DNA from 3 places in the Pseudomonas sp. JC1203 genome. Region 2 is predicted to be linked to each of the others. Evidence: riboswitches for the same ligand, from Rfam matches in the RefSeq annotation. Region 2 holds a riboswitch; each other region holds the start of a gene.

Region 1 (5,319 bases), on a different contig from region 2:
GGCCTCGTCGTCGAGGATGAAGTCCAGGTGCTCCTGGCATTGGAACGGCGCCAGCTCCGGCGCCTGGCCCAGGGGCACGTCTTCCAGGTCCAGCGGGTCGCAGGCCAGGTGCGGCAGCAGGAAGCTCTGGGCGAAGTTGATGAGCATGAAGTTGCCGTGCTCGGGGTGCGGGATCAAATGCAGGCGGTGCGGCAGGATAAAGCTCAGGGCGTTGCGCGGAAACGGCCGCACCGCGCCGCCGATGTGCTGCACGGTGTCGCCACCCAGGTTGACCTGGATCTGGAAGTATTCGTGGCGGTGCGGCGCGGTGAGTGCCTCGCGCTCCTGCTTGTCGCGGATGTAGAAATCCTCGCGGTTGCTGCGCTGCTGCATGCCATAGGTGGGCACGCGGGACAGGGACGGCATGGCAGCAACCTCGAAGACCGGAAAGACGCCGCCAGTCTAAAGCGCGGCGCGCCGGCTGTCAGCGCTTGCCGATGCGCAACTCGAACTGCGCCACGCCGTCGATGCCGGCACTGACCTGGTCACCGGGCTGCAAGGCGCCGACGCCGGCCGGGGTGCCGGTGAAAATCAGGTCGCCGGGCTGCAATGCCACCGAGCGCGACAGATAGGCGATCACGTCCGGCACCGCCCAGATCTGGTCCGCCAGGTCGCCGCGCTGGCGCTCCTCGCCGTTGACCTTCAGCCAGATGGCGCCGCTGGCCGGGTGGCCCAGGCTGGCCGCTGGAAGCAGCGCGGTGCACGGCGCGGATTCGTCGAAGCCCTTGGCCCAGTCCCAGGGCCGGCCCTGCTTCTTGGCCTGGGCCTGCAGGTCGCGGCGGGTCAGGTCCAGGCCTACGCCGTAGCCCCAGACGTGGCCCAGGGCCTGCTCGGGGGCGATGTCGACGCCGCCTTCGGCGATGGCCACCACCAGTTCAATTTCGTGGTGCAGGTCGGCGGTCAATGGCGGGTAGGCAATCACGCCTTCAGCCGGCACCACGGCGTCGGCAGGCTTGCAGAAGAAGAACGGCGGTTCGCGGTCCGGGTCATGGCCCATCTCCCGCGCGTGCTCGGAATAGTTGCGGCCCACGCAGAACACCCGGCGAATGGGGAAGCGGCGGCTGTCACCGGCAATGGCAACGCTGGCGGCGGGCGGCTGGGGTATCACGTAGTCGGTCATGGGGCAGCACTCCTGTTTCAAAGGCCACCAGTCTGCCTGCCGGCACCCCGGCTGGCTTGCACAGAACGGCGCGAATTTTGGACTGGGCAACGCAATGGCGCATACTGCGCCACCTGCGTCATGACAAGGAGTACCTATGACCGATTACACCGACAACGTCGTCCCCCTGCGCAACGCCCGTGTGTTCGAGGACGACGGCAACGAACCCGAGCCGCTGGACGACACCATGCGCCGCCTGATGGTGCAGACTTTCGCCGGCACCGACATCGACTGCGCCGCCATCCGCACCCAGGGCCAGTACCGCCAGGCCATGGAATACATGTTCAATGGCATCCTCAACGGCCCGAACCCGGGCGAGAACATTCTGGCCTGGGCCATGAACATCATTAACGTCTCGGGCCAGGAATTCAGCAAGCTGGACGGCTTTCGGGCCAAGCTGTGCGGCAAGGCCATGATCGACATGAGCAACGGCGTGCCTGGCTCGCTGGAGAAGATGCAGCGGGTACAGCGCATCCTGCGCAGCGGCCTGCAGCCGGTAGGCCCCGGCCACACGCCCAGCGAAGACTGAAAACGCGTTACTCGGCGCTGGCCGCCGCGCGGTCGGCGCGCCATTGCGCCAGGGTGGCGTTGGCCTGTTGCAGCTGCTGCTCCAGGTGCGCCTCGCGCAGTACCTGGGCCTTGGTGGCCTGAACCTGCGCCGCCTGCTCTTCGCGGAACACGGCAATCTGCCGGTCCAGCGCCTCGCGCACGCCCAAGGCCTGGGCCAACTGGCTGGCCAGCGCAGTGCTTTCGGCGGCCTTGTCGGCCAGGGCCTGGGCGGCGTTGTCCTGATCCTTGCGCGCCTGGCGCGCCTCCACCAGCATGCGTTCGTTATCGCGGTTAAGGCGCATCAGCTCGTCCTGCTTGACGATCAGGCTCTGCTGCAACTGCCGCACTTCCACCTGCACCTGCTGCACCTGGCCTTCGTGGCGACGCTGATCCTGGTCGCGCTGCTCTTTCACGGCCTGGCGGTAATGCTCCAGGGCGTCACGGGCGTGCTGGTGCTTGTCTTCCAGCGAGCGGATGTGCTCGTCCTTTTCCTGCACGCGCAGTTGCAGGTCGCTGCATTCCTGGCCCAGCCGCGCGTTACGGGTGTGCTCGGCCTGCAGGGTGGTGCGGCAGGTGGCCAACTGTTCCGACTCGCTGGCCAGCGCCTCGGCCTGAATCTCGAACTGCTGTTGCAGGGCGGCGTGGGCCTTGGCGGCCTCGGCCAGGTCGGCTTCAAGCACGGCTTTTTGCAGGTCGAAGCGGGCCTGAGCCTGCTGCACGTACTCGTCACCCTCCTCTTTCAGGCGCAAGGCCAGGCGGCCTACCAGCTCGCCCAGCTCCTGGGTCAGGTGTTCGCGCGGGGCCTGGCGGCGCTGGTCGGTTTCCTCCAGCTCCTTGAGGTACCGGTGGATGGTGGTCTTCGAACCGGTGTTCCCCAGCGCCACGCGCACGGCGTCGATGGTGGGGTTTTCGCCCCGGGCCAGCAGCGCCTCACGCGCCTTTTGCACCACTGCCTTGTTGATCCCGCCCCGTGCCATGCCTGCTCCTGTGAAGTGTACTGCGGTATGTATTCTGTAATGGCGCGCAATATACCACGGTGCTTGGGATATACCACCGAGCTTGGCAATATCACCGTATCAGCTTTGAGACATTGACCTGGATCCACATCGGTGGTCGAATGCGCGCCAGTTTCAGGTGCCCTCAGCCGCCGTGCTCAGGGTGAAACGGGAAGCCGGTGCGTCACTTTGGTGATCAGTCCGGCGCTGCCCCCGCAACGGTAAGCGAGCGAACACGTTGATATGCCACTGTGCACACCGCATGGGAAGGCGACGCGTTCATGACCCTCGCAAGCCCGGAGACCGGCCTGCAAACGCTTCGATTGGCAACCCGCGGTGGGCGGGCGCAGGCCGGTTTCCGTGGGCGTTTGCGCCCGCGATTTGCCATGCGTGTCCCTCCGGGTTCATCTTTTCCTGACTTGTAGTTGGAACAGCATGTCCCGTACTTCCCTGCTTCACAGCCTGGCCCCGTGCCTGGCGTTGTTTTTGCCCTTGCCTGCCCACGCCGATGAACTGGCGCTACCGGCGACCACCATCAGCGAACGCGCCGACACCCCGCTGGCCACGCCCGGCACGGCCGGTTCACGCCTGAACCTGACACCGCTGCAGACCCCTGCCAGCATCAGCAGCCTCGACGAGGCCGCCATCGACGGCCGCAACAACCTCACCGTGCAGGAAGCGGTTACCCGTGCCCCCGGCATCACCAGCATCGCCGCGCCGGGCAACGGCAACACCGCGTTGTCCGCGCGCGGCTTCAGTGGCCATGAGTCGGTGATGACCCTGTTCGACGGCGCGCGCCTGTACACCGGCGCCGGCACCCAGACCTTCCCCGTGGACCCGTGGATGGTCGAGCGCATCGACGTAATCCGCGGCCCGGCCTCGGTGCTGTATGGCGAAGGCGCCACTGGCGCGGTGATCAACGTGGTGCCGAAAAAGCCTTTCGAGGGCGCCATCAGCAACCACCTGCGCGTGGGTTACGGCAGCGACGACCGCCAGCAGACCGCCTTTGACAGCGGCGGTTCGCTGGGCGAGCGCCTCAGCTACCGGCTGACCCTGGACCAGCAAAGCAGCAACGGCTGGGTAGACCGTGGCCAGTCCTCAAGCCTGGCCTTCAGCGGCGCCCTGCGCTGGCAAGCCAGCGACGACCTGAGCGTCACCCTGGCCCATGAGCAGGGCGACAGCCGGCCCATGAACTACCTGGGCACGCCGCTGATCGACGGCCACTACCGCGACAGCCTGCGCGACAAGAACTACAACGTGCGCAACGCCGTGCAGCACTACGACGACCAGTGGACGCGCCTGACCACCGACTGGACCCTGAGCGACGCCGTCAGTGCCAGCAACGAGCTGTACTACATCAAGAGCCGCCGCCACTGGCGCAACGCCGAAAGCTATAGCTGGGACAGCAGCCAGGGCCAACTGCTGCGCGGCAGTTACCTGGAAATCAAGCACCACGAAGAACAACTGGGCGACCGCCAGGCCTTCACCTTCAACCACAGCCTGTTCGGCCTGGCCAGCAAGACCGTGGTGGGCGCCGAATACAACCGCATCCGCTTCGGCCTGGCCAACAATTCCCCCTACACCGATGTCGGCGGCGACTACCTCGACCCGTGGGCGCCGGCGCCTGGCTACTTCCACAGCCAATCGCCGTTCCAGGCGCTGAGCCAGAGCACCACGCAGACCTTCGCGCTGTTCGCCGAAAACCGCCTGCAACTGTCCGAGCGCTGGGCGCTGGTGACCGGTGTGCGCCGCGACCAGAACCATATCCAGCGTGACGACCTGCGCGCCGACACTCGCAGCGACCGCAGCCTGGCCGGCGGCAACTGGCGCGCCGGGCTGGTGTTTGCGCTGACGGACCAACTGTCGCTGTATGGCCAGTACTCCACCAGCCAGGACGGCGTCAGTGACCTGATCAGCATGAACCCCAGCCAGCAGCAGCTGGACCTGGCCCGGGCGAAGCAGACCGAGGTGGGCCTCAAGCAGCAATTCTGGGACGGGCGCGGTGCGTGGACGCTGGCCGCCTACCACATCGTCAAGAACAAGCTACTGACCACCGACCCCATCACCCGCGACACCTTGCAGGTGGGCCAACAGTCCTCGAACGGCCTGGAAGCCAGCCTGGAACTGGCGCTGGCAGACCATTGGCAGCTGTCGGCCAACGCCGCGCTGGTGCGCGCCCGCTATGACGATTTTGACGAAGCGGTGAATGGCCAGGTGCTGTCGCGCGCCGGCAACCGCCCCACCGACGTGCCACGGCGCACGGCGAACCTGTGGCTGAGCAAGGCCCTCACCGAGCGCATCGACGCCGGCGCAGGCCTGCGCTACGTGGACGCGCGTTACGCCAATACCGCCAACACCGCGCAGGTGCCGGGGTATACGGTGGTGGATGCGAACCTGGGCTGGCAGGCGCTGCCGGATGTGCGCCTGGGGTTGCAGTTGAACAACCTGCTGGACCGGCGCTATGCGGTGTCGCAGCAGAATGACGGGGCGCAATGGCAGATGGGCCAGCCGCGGTCATTCTTCGTCACGGCCGATTATCGGTTCTGACGGTGGTGGCCCGGGATACAGCCTTGTAGC
Region 2 (5,319 bases):
ACGACTATCGCACGCAAGTAAGCAGTCTGGGGCGGTACCTGCAGCGGCGGCGCACTGAGAAGTGTGCCGCCGTTGCGCGTTTTCGGGAATACAAGCTAGTCTTCAACGGCAGTTGAATCAGGATGGTTCTGTTTATGTCGCCTACGGTCCGTTTCGCGCTATTAATTGTTGCAGGCCTGCTCAGTGCCTGCGCTGGCCATAAGCCGCCACCTGCGCCCGCGCCGGTGTACCAGCCTTTCGTTTCAGCCCCCCAACAGCCCCTTTCGCCCCAGGCCGATGACGTATTGATGCGTGCCATCGGGTTGGTTGGCACCCCCTATCGTTGGGGTGGCAACACGCCTGATTCGGGCTTCGACTGCAGTGGCCTGATCGCCTACGTCTATCGCGATGCCGCCGGCATCAGCCTGCCGCGCTCCACGCGGGAGATGATCAGCATGCGCGCCCCGGACGTCAGCAAGGATGCCCTGCAGTCCGGCGACCTGATCTTCTTCGCCACCAGCGGCGGCTCGCAAGTCAGCCATGCCGGCATCTACGTGGGCGAGGGCCGCTTCGTGCATGCCCCGGCCACGGGTGGCACAGTGAAGCTGGACTACCTCAACAAGCCCTACTGGCAGCACGCCTACCTGAACGCCAAGCGCGTGCTGCAGCCAGCGAGCCTGGCGCATAACCCTTGATGTGTCTGTGGGAGCTGGCTTGCCAGCGAGCTCTTCGGGGTTCCCCCAAAGCTCGCTGGCAAGCCAGCTCCCACAGGTTGTTTACTTCGCAGCCGTTACCCGCCAGATCTTGTTCCCCACATCATCCGCCACCAACACCCCGCCCTTGTGGTCCTCGGTCACGCCCACCGGCCGGCCCATGGCCTGCTCTTTGTCATTGAGGAACCCGGTCAGCACGTCAATCGGCTGGCCGCTGGGCTTGCCGTCCACGAACGGCACGAAAATCACCTTGTAACCGCTGTGCGGCTTGCGGTTCCACGAGCCGTGCTGGCTGACGTAGGCGCCATGGTTGAACGGCGCGGCCAGGCCGCCGCTGTTGCTGGCAAAGGTGAAACCGATGGACGCGGTGTGCGGCCCCACGGCGTAGTCCGGGGCGATGGCCTTGGCCACCAGGCCCGGGTTCTGCGGGCTGACGCGGTTGTCGATGTGCTGCCCGTAGTAGCTGAACGGCCAGCCATAGAAGCCGCCATCCTTCACTGAAGTGATGTAGTCGGGCACCAGGTCGCTGCCGATTTCGTCGCGTTCGTTGACTGAAGTCCACAGCTGCCCGGTCTGCGGCTCGAACGCCATGCCGTTGGGGTTGCGCAGGCCCGAGGCGTAAATGCGGTGCTCGCCAGTGGCCCGGTCCACTTCCCAGATGGCCGCCCGGCCTTCTTCCTTGTCCAGGCCGTTCTCGCCGACGTTGCTGTTGGAGCCTACGGTGACGTACAGCTTGTTGCCCGACGGGCTGGCAATGACGTTCTTGGTCCAGTGGTGGTTGAGTGGCCCGCCGGGCAGGTCGGTGACCTTGGTGCCCTGGCCGGTGATGGCGGTGGCGCCAGTGTCGTAATGGAAGCGCAGCAGCGCATCGGTGTCGGCCACGTACAGGTCGCTGCCGACCAGGGTGATGCCGAACGGCGAATTGAGGTTGGCGATGAAGACCGTGCGGGTGTCGGCCTTGCCGTCACCGTCGGTGTCGCGCAGCAAGGTGATGCGGTTGGCGCTAGGCACGCCGGCGCCGGCCTTGCCCATCACCTTCTTCATCACCCAGCCCTTGATGCCCTTGCCGTCCTCGGGCTTGGGCGGGGCGTTGGTCTCTGCCACCAGCACGTCGCCGTTGGGCAGCACATACAGCCAGCGCGGGTGGTCCAGGCCTTCGGCGAAGGCCGCCACCTGGGTGCCTTGCGCCGCCTGGGGTTTTTCGTCGGCGGGCCAGCCGATGGCGTCGGCGATGTTCACCGTGGGGATCAACGTCTTGTTTGGCTCCGGCAATTGCGGGTGCGGGCCGGTGCCGTCGGTCACTTTCAGGGTAGAAGACTCGCCGCAAGCCAGCAGCGTGCTGGAGGCGAGGATGATCAGGGCCAGGCGGGTCTTGTGCATTGTCGGTTCTCACTCAGGCGCGATGTCTTCAGTAGAGGGCAGGGCAGGGGTGGTGGTTCCAACGGATTGCCCCCAGCTTTAATTGACCTCCCACCCCCAACCCTCTAACCTTCCCGGCGTGTTTCAGGTGCCTTGCAGCCCAACGGCTGGCAGGGTGAAACAGGGAAGCCGGTGAGCCGCCGCAGGCGTGCGAGCCCGGCGCTGCCCCCGCAACGGTAAATGAGTCAAGGTCGCGCATGGCGCCACTGGGCCGGTCTGGTTCGGGAAGGCGCGCGGCCGGGGTGTGCATGCCCCCGCTCATGAGCCCGGAGACCGGCCTGGAACCCTTCTTGGCAAGCCGCAGGCTTGCCGGTCCCCTTTTGTTCTGTCGCGCGGGTGAGAGCGGCATTGACGAGTCTGTGCTGCGCCCGTCCGGGCCGCGGCTTTTCGTCGATGTCGCCTGTGTGCAGGTGTAGCGGAGAGCTGCGATGAGTGAATCCCAGGAACGTGAACAACGCCATTTGGCGCGCATGTTGCGCAAAAAGGCAGTCATTGACGAGCGCATCGCCAATGCGCCCAACGAATGCGGGCTGCTGCTGGTACTGAGCGGCAACGGCAAGGGCAAGAGCAGTTCGGCCTTCGGCATGCTCGCGCGCGCCATGGGCCATGGCATGCAATGTGGTGTGGTGCAGTTCATCAAGGGCCGCAACGCCACCGGCGAAGAGCTGTTCTTCCGCCGCTTCCCCGAGCAAGTGCGCTACCACGTGATGGGCGAGGGCTTCACCTGGGAAACCCAGGACCGCCAGCGCGACATCGCGGCTGCCCAGGCCGCCTGGGAAGTGTCCCGTGGCCTGCTGCAGGATGAAAGCATCGGCCTGGTGATTCTCGACGAGCTGAACATTGCCCTCAAGCACGGCTACCTGGACCTCGACCAGGTGCTGGCCGACCTGCAGGCGCGCCCGCCCATGCAGCACGTGGTGGTGACCGGCCGCGGCGCCAAGGACGAGATGATCGAACTGGCCGACACCGTCACCGAGATGGGCATGCTCAAGCACGCCTTCCAGGCCGGCATCCGCGCCCAGAAGGGCATCGAGCTATGACCCAGCCGCGTCATTGCCCGGCGGTGCTGATCGCAGCACCTGCATCTGGCCAGGGCAAGACCACCGTCACCGCCGCCCTGGCGCGCCTGCATCGCAACCAGGGGCGCAAGGTGCGGGTGTTCAAGTGCGGGCCGGATTTCCTCGACCCCATGATTCTGGAACGGGCCAGCGGCGCGCCGGTGTACCAGCTGGACCTGTGGATGGTAGGCGCCGAGGAAAGCCGGCGCCTGTTGTGGGAAGCGGCGGCCGAGGCCGACCTGATCCTGATTGAAGGGGTGATGGGCCTGTTCGACGGCACCCCCAGCAGCGCCGACCTGGCGCGGCACTTCGGTGTGCCGGTGCTGGGCGTGATCGACGGCACCGCCATGGCCCAGACCTTCGGCGCCCTGGCCCTGGGCCTGGCGCGCTACCAGCCGGACCTGCCGTTCGCCGGCGTGCTGGCCAACCGCGTCGGCACCCTGCGCCACGCGCAACTGCTGGAAGGCAGCCTCACCGAAGGCCTGCGCTGGTACGGCGCGCTGTCCCGCGAGACCGGCATCGAACTGCCTAGCCGCCACCTCGGCCTGGTGCAGGCCAGCGAACTGAATGACCTGGACCTGCGCCTGGACGCAGCCGCCAACGCCCTGGCGGCAAGCTGCGAGGTGGCACTGCCACCACCGGTCACCTTCGCCGCGCCGACCCCGGTGCCGTGTGAAGCGCTGCTGGCCGGGGTGCGCATCGCCGTCGCCCGTGACGAAGCCTTCGCCTTCACCTACGGTGCCAGCCTGGACCTGTTGCGCGCCATGGGCGCCGAGCTGAGCTTCTTCTCGCCGGTGCATGACGCGCAACTGCCGGCCTGCGACAGCCTGTACCTGCCCGGTGGCTACCCGGAACTGCACCACCACACCCTGGCGGCCAACGCGCCCATGCTGGCGGCGATCCGCGTCCACCACGCCGAGGGCAAACCGCTGCTGGCCGAATGTGGCGGCATGCTTTACCTGCTGGACGCCCTGACCGACGTCGACGGCCAGCGCGCCGAGCTGCTCGGCCTGCTGCCGGGCGAAGCAGTGATGCAAAAACGCCTGGCGGCCTTGGCCCTGCAAGCAGTGGAGCTGCCCGAAGGCACCCTGCGCGGCCACACTTACCACCATTCGCTGACCAGCACTGCGCTTGAGCCCATCGCCCGGGGCATCAGCCCCAACGGTGGCCGCGGCGCCGAAGCGGTGTACCGCGATGGCCGACTGACGGCGTCGTACGTGCACTTCTATTTCCCGTCCAACCCGGCGGCCATCGCCGCCCTGTTCTGCCCCAAAGGGGCCTCGCACACTTGATGACTGACAACGCCTACACCGCCGCCGAGCGCGCGGCCATCTACCGAGCCATCGGTGAGCGCCGCGACATGCGTCACTTCGCTGGCGGCGACGTCGCCCCGCCATTGCTGAGCCGCCTGCTGCACGCCGCCCACCAGGCGCCCAGCGTCGGCCTGATGCAGCCGTGGCGCTTCATCCGCATCAGCGACCGTGCCCTGCGCGGGCAAATCCAGGCAGTGGTGGAGCACGAGCGGGTGCGCACCGCCGAGGCGCTGGGCGAGCGCTCGGACGAGTTCATGAAACTCAAGGTGGAAGGCATCAACGACTGTGCCGAAGTGCTGGTGGCGGCGCTGATGGATGACCGCGAGCGGCACATATTCGGCCGCCGGACCCTGCCGGAGATGGACCTGGCGTCGCTGTCCTGCGCCATCCAGAACCTGTGGCTGGCGGCGCGCGCCGAGGGGCTGGGCATGGGCTGGGTGTCGCTGTTCGACCCCCAGGCATTGGCCGAGCTGCTGGGCCTGCCCGCCGGCGCCAAGCCCATGGCCGTGTTGTGCCTGGGCCCGGTGACCGAATTCTATCCCTCGCCCATGCTGGTGATGGAAGGCTGGGCTGCGGAAAAGCCCCTGGCCGAGATGCTCTACGAAAACCAGTGGGGGGTGAAGCCATGAGCATCGCCCTGGTCACGGTTGCCGGCGTGGCGCTGGACGCCTTGCTGGGCGAGCCGAAAAGCCGCCACCCGCTGGTCGCCTTCGGGCGCCTGGCCGACCGCCTGGAACGGCGCTTCAACAGCGGTGGCCGTGGCTGGCGCAGCCACGGTGTGACGGCGTGGTTCCTGGCCGTGATTCCCTTGACGCTGCTGGCGACGCTGCTGTCCTG
Region 3 (5,319 bases), on a different contig from region 2:
TCGCGCAGCGGGCCATAGGTTTCGGCACGGGTCAGCGGCGGCATCAGGTGGTCAATGATCACTGCCTGGGTGCGGCGCTTGGCCTGGGCGCCCTCGCCCGGGTCATTGACGATAAACGGGTAGACATTGGGCATCGGCCCCAACAGCGCGTCGGGCCAGCAGTGTTCCGACAGGCCCACGCCCTTGCCCGGCAGCCATTCCAGGTTGCCGTGCTTGCCCACGTGCACCACGGCGTCGGCGCCATAGGCGTGGCGCAGCCAGAAATAGAACGCCAGGTAGCCGTGGGGCGGCACCAGGTCGGGGTCGTGGTACACGGCGCTGGGGTCCAGCTGGTAGCCACGGGCCGGCTGGATGCCGACGAAAGTCAGGCCAAAACGCAGTCCGGCGACCATCATGCGGCCGCTGCGGCACATGGGGTCGGCGCTCGGCTCACCCCAGCGCTCGCGCACCGCCTGCTGGTTGGCCAGCGGCAGGCGCGCAAACGCCGCCAGGTAGTCGTCCATGGCCATGCTCTGAGCGCAGGGGCGCAGGTCGAGGCTGTCGAGGTCGTTGCTGACGCCGCCCAGCAATTGCTGGATCAGCGCCGTGCCGCTGGCGGGCAAGCCCTGCACTGGGTAGCCCTCGGCGTGCAGGGCGCGAAGAATGTTCAGCGCCGCCGCCGGGGTGTCCAGGCCCACGCCGTTGCCAATGCGGCCGTCGCGGGTCGGGTAGTTGGCCAGGATCAGGGCTATACGCTTCTGGCCATTGGGCAGCCGCGCCAGCTCGGCCCAGCGCCGCGCCAGTTCGGCGACGAAATCCATGCGCTCGGGGTGCGCGCGGTAGCAGACCACGTCGGACTGGCTGCGCTCGCTGCGCCAGGCCAGGTCCTTGAAGCTGATGGGGCGGCTGATGATGCGCCCGTCCAGCTCCGGCAGGGCGATGTGCATGGCCAGGTCGCGCGGGCCCAGGCCCTGCTCGCTGGCTTCCCAGCCAGGCTGGTTGTCCTGGGCACAGATGGCCTGGATCACCGGGATGTCGCGGCGGAACGGCCGCAAGTGCGGCGCTTCCGGGCTGGACTGGGCAAAACCGGTGGTGTTGAGAATCACCGCCGCGCCGACGTCGTCCATCCAGGCCTGCACCTGGCTCAGGCAGCCAGCCTCCTTGAGGCTGGCCACGGCCATGGGCAGCGGGTTCAGGCCCGCCGCCAGCAGGCGCTGGCAGAACACGTCGACAAAACCGGTGTTGGCCGCCTGCAGGTGCGAGCGGTAGAAAATCAGCGGCACCACCGCCTGCCCCGGCTGCCAGTCCGCCCGCCAATGGGCCAGGCCGGCATCGTGGTGGGCCGGGTGATAAATGGCGGTGCGCGGCAAGGCCTGTGGCTCGGCCCAGGCGTAGTCACGACCGAGAAATTGGCTGGCCAGGCAGTTGAACAACGACAACGCGTTACCCATGCCGCCCTGGCGCAGGAAGTGCCACAGGCGTTCGCCCACCTCGCGGCCCACGGTGCCCAGGTCGCTGAGCTCGGGGTCGGGGCGGTCGTCGCCGGGCACCAGAATAAGCTGCACGCCGCGTTCGGCCAGCGCCACCAGCTGCTCGACGCCGTAGCGCCAGTAGCCGATGCCGCCGTGCAGGGAAATCAGGATGACCTTGGCGTGGCGCAACACCTCGTCCACGTACAGGTCCACGGAAGCGTGGTTCTGCACCTGCATGGGGTTGGCCAGGCGCAGGCTGGGGAAGTCGTCCGGCAGTTGCCGGGCGGCTTCGGCCAGCAGCGCCAGGTGCGAGTCACCGCTGCAGAGAATCACCAGCTCGGCCGGCGTCTGGCCCAGGTCGGCGATGCTGTCGTCCGGCACGAAACCGCCGGGCTGGGTTCTCAGCAGGTGCATGGCTTAACCGTTCAGCGCAGCGCGCAGCTGGCTTTCCAGCAGGGCTGCGTCCAGCTCCTGGCCGATCAGCACCAGGCGCGTGCTGCGTGCTTCTTCGGCGCGCCAGGCGCGGTCGAAATGCTTGTCGAAGCGGGTACCCACGCCCTGGATCAGCAGGCGCATCGGCTTGCCCGGAATAGCGGCGAAGCCCTTCACGCGCAGGATGCCGTGCTTGACCACCAGGGTGGTCAGGGCGTCGAGCAGCTGTGCTTCCGGCGCTTCGGGCAGCTCGATGGAGATGGAGTCGAAGGCATCGTGGTCGTGGTCGTCGTGATCATCGTCGTCGTGGTGATGATCGTGGTGGGTCAGGCGGCCGTCGATGTGTTCCTCCGACTCGGCGCCCAGGCCCAGCAGCACGTCCAGCGGCAGGCGGCCGCTGCTGGCTTCGATGACCTTGACCGCCGGCGGCAGCTCTTCGGCGACTTCGCGGCGCACGGCGGCCAGGGCCTCGGGCGCGATCAGGTCGGCCTTGTTGAGGATCACCAGGTCGGCGCTGGCCAGTTGGTCGGCGAACAGCTCGTGCAGGGGCGACTCGTGATCCAGGTTGGGGTCCAGCTTGCGCTGGGCGTCGACCTGGTCCGGGAAGGCGGCGAAGGTGCCGGCGGCCACGGCCGGGCTGTCGACTACGGTGATCACCGCGTCGACGGTGCAGGCGCTGCGAATTTCCGGCCACTGGAAGGCTTGTACCAACGGCTTGGGCAGGGCCAGGCCGCTGGTTTCGATGAGAATGTGGTCCAGGTCGCCACGGCGCGCTACCAGCTCGCGCATGACCGGGAAGAACTCTTCCTGCACGGTGCAGCACAGGCAGCCGTTGGCCAGTTCGTAGACGCGGCCGGTGGCTTCTTCTTCGGTGCAGCCGATGGTGCACTGCTTGAGGATTTCGCCGTCGATACCCAGCTCGCCGAATTCATTGACGATGACCGCGATGCGGCGGCCCTGGGCGTTATCCAGCATGTGGCGCAGCAAGGTGGTCTTGCCCGAGCCCAGGAAGCCGGTGACGATGGTGACGGGTAGCTTGGCCAGTGTTTTCATCGGATGCCCTTGGCAATATGGCGGGCAAACGGGACGAGAACCGCGGGTGCCAGGCACGCGGGTGCATTCGCCACCGGATCACCCCGCCCGGTTGTAGTGGAAGTCTGTCGAGGCAGGTCTCCTGGCTTGCGGCGTGGGCTCGAAAGCTGGCCCTGGCGCCTTCCCGCGTGGAACGCAGTGGCATTGCCCGGGCGCGCACCGCTTACAGTTGCGGGGGCAGCTGCGGCTTGAACCGCATTCCCATCTTGGCTCCGCGTGGCGGAGAACCTCGAAGGTGCAAGGCTACGCAGTGTGGGGGGGAAGGTCAACATCGCCCCTGGCCGCTGCCTGCGGCAGCGGCTACGGTATAGTGGCGGCTTGAGATTTTGTGGACGCCTCCCATGCCTGACCTCTACGCCGGCTTCGGCTGCCAGCGCGGCTGCCCCGCCAGCGTGCTGGCCGACCTGCTCGACACCACCCTCGCCCACCACGGCCTGACTCGCGCCGACCTGGCGGGGCTGGCGAGCATTGACCTGAAAGCCGACGAGCCGGGCCTGCTGGAACTGGCGCAGGCGCTGGACGTGCCATTGACGCTATTCAGCACCACCCAACTCGCCCTTTTCGAAGCGCAACTGACCCACCGCTCCGCCGCAGCCTTCACCCACACCGGCTGCCACGGCGTGGCCGAAAGCGCCGCCCTGGCAATGGCGGGCGCTGGCAGCCAGCTGCGCGTCAGCCGGCAAAAAAACACCAAGGCCACCCTGGCATTGGCACAAGCGGGCCCGATTCCCGGATAATCACCGCCTCGCACTTGAATTTCGCTCAAGCAGCATTCGTTTTCTTCAGGATTTGCACATGACCGTCTACTTCATCGGCGCCGGCCCCGGCGACCCGGAACTGATCACCGTCAAGGGCCAGCGGCTGATCCGCCAATGCCCGGTGATCATCTACGCCGGCTCCCTGGTGCCTGCCGCCGTGCTCGCAGGCCACCAGGCCGAAATGGTGGTCAACAGCGCCGAATTGCACCTGGAGCAGATCATCGAGCTGCTGGCCGCCGCCCATGCCCGCGGCCAGGACGTGGCCCGGGTGCACTCGGGCGACCCGAGCCTGTACGGCGCCATCGGCGAGCAGATCCGTTGCCTGCGCGAACGCGGCATCCCCTTCGAAATCATCCCTGGCGTCACCGCCACCGCCGCCTGCGCCGCACTGCTGGGCGCCGAGTTGACGCTGCCGGGGGTGTCGCAGACGGTCATCCTGACCCGCTACGCCGACAAGTCGCCGATGCCCGAAGGCGAAGCCCTGCACGACCTGGCCCGCCACGGCGCGACCATGGCCATTCACCTGGGCGTGCAGCATTTGCCAAAAATCCTCCTGGAGCTGCTGCCCCACTACGGCGCCGACTGCCCCATCGCCGTGATTCACAAGGCCAGCTGGCCGGACCAGGACTGGGTGACCGGCACCCTGGCCGACATCGAAGCGAAAGTCGCGGCCAAGGGTTTCCGCCGCACGGCGCTGATACTGGTCGGGCGGGTGCTGGATACTGACTGCTTTGGCGAGTCGGCGCTGTATCGCGCCGGCCACGCGCACTTATACAGACAACCCCTGTAGCAGCGACCGCCTGTGGGAGCTGGCTTGCCAGCGAGCTGTTGAGGCCCTAAACGCTCGCGGGCAAGCCAGCTCCCACAGACGGCCGCTGCTACGGAGAATTGAGCCAGGAGTTTTTATGCGCCGGATTGCCTGTTTGCTCTACCCGGATGTGATGAGCCTGGACGTCACCGGGCCGATGCAGGTGTTCGCCTCGGCCAACGAGGAATTGGCGCGCCTGGGCCGCGCCCCCGCCTACGCCCTGCTGATGCTGGGCGAACAGGCCGGCCCGGTGGTGACGTCGGCGGGCTTCAGCCTGTATGCCGAGCAGCGCTACCAGGACACCGACCCCGCCAGCCTCGACACCCTGCTGGTGCCCGGCGGGCGCGGCGAGGCTGCGCAATTCGCCAACCAGCCGCTGCTGGACTGGCTCAGGCACGCCGAGCCGCAGGTGCCACGCCTGGGCTCGGTCTGCTCCGGCGCGCTGATCCTGGCCCATGCCGGCCTGCTGGACGGCCACCGCGCCACCACCCACTGGGCGGACGTCAACGCGCTGCAAGCCTTTCCGGCCATCGACGTGCAGGGCGAGCGCCTGCACACCTACAGCCCGGCAAGCCGCCGGCGCTTCACCTCGGCCGGGGTGACGGCGGGCATCGACCTGGCGCTGGCCCTGGTGGAAGACGACTTGGGGCGCCCCATCGCCCTGGCGGTGGCGCGGCGGCTGGTGATGTTCCTCAAGCGCCCCGGCGACCAGGCGCAATTCAGCCCGCACCTGGCGCCCCAGGCCAGCCGCGCGCCGCGCCTGGGCGCGCTGCTGGAA

What was found. A riboswitch is a leader RNA that binds a small molecule or an ion and turns the genes downstream of it on or off. The one in region 2 is predicted to bind cobalamin.
Region 1: linked by a shared signal. The riboswitch ahead of AC0SZ7_RS03295 (TonB-dependent receptor) and the one ahead of cobO (cob(I)yrinic acid a,c-diamide adenosyltransferase) in region 2 are both predicted to bind cobalamin.
Region 3: linked by a shared signal. The riboswitch ahead of cobW (cobalamin biosynthesis protein CobW) and the one ahead of cobO (cob(I)yrinic acid a,c-diamide adenosyltransferase) in region 2 are both predicted to bind cobalamin.

Annotation. Positions count from the first base shown of each region.
Region 1 covers NZ_JBWCAM010000002.1:15,785-21,103, reverse strand. The annotation lists gene AC0SZ7_RS03315 (helix-turn-helix transcriptional regulator) at 1-405, opposite strand, end outside; gene AC0SZ7_RS03310 (fumarylacetoacetate hydrolase family protein) at 464-1,159, opposite strand; gene AC0SZ7_RS03305 (hypothetical protein) at 1,296-1,727, shown strand; gene AC0SZ7_RS03300 (DNA-binding protein) at 1,735-2,724, opposite strand; cobalamin riboswitch at 2,863-3,068, shown strand; gene AC0SZ7_RS03295 (TonB-dependent receptor) at 3,178-5,289, shown strand.
Region 2 covers NZ_JBWCAM010000006.1:61,901-67,219, reverse strand. The annotation lists gene AC0SZ7_RS11050 (C40 family peptidase) at 1-21, shown strand, start outside; gene AC0SZ7_RS11045 (C40 family peptidase) at 135-674, shown strand; gene AC0SZ7_RS11040 (PQQ-dependent sugar dehydrogenase) at 756-2,072, opposite strand; cobalamin riboswitch at 2,181-2,407, shown strand; gene cobO (cob(I)yrinic acid a,c-diamide adenosyltransferase) at 2,540-3,151, shown strand; gene AC0SZ7_RS11030 (cobyrinate a,c-diamide synthase) at 3,148-4,461, shown strand; gene bluB (5,6-dimethylbenzimidazole synthase) at 4,461-5,111, shown strand; gene cbiB (adenosylcobinamide-phosphate synthase CbiB) at 5,108-5,319, shown strand, end outside.
Region 3 covers NZ_JBWCAM010000017.1:31,169-36,487, forward strand. The annotation lists gene cobN (cobaltochelatase subunit CobN) at 1-1,865, opposite strand, end outside; gene cobW (cobalamin biosynthesis protein CobW) at 1,869-2,936, opposite strand; cobalamin riboswitch at 3,031-3,222, opposite strand; gene AC0SZ7_RS23185 (cobalamin biosynthesis protein) at 3,317-3,712, shown strand; gene cobM (precorrin-4 C(11)-methyltransferase) at 3,771-4,523, shown strand; gene AC0SZ7_RS23195 (GlxA family transcriptional regulator) at 4,639-5,319, shown strand, end outside.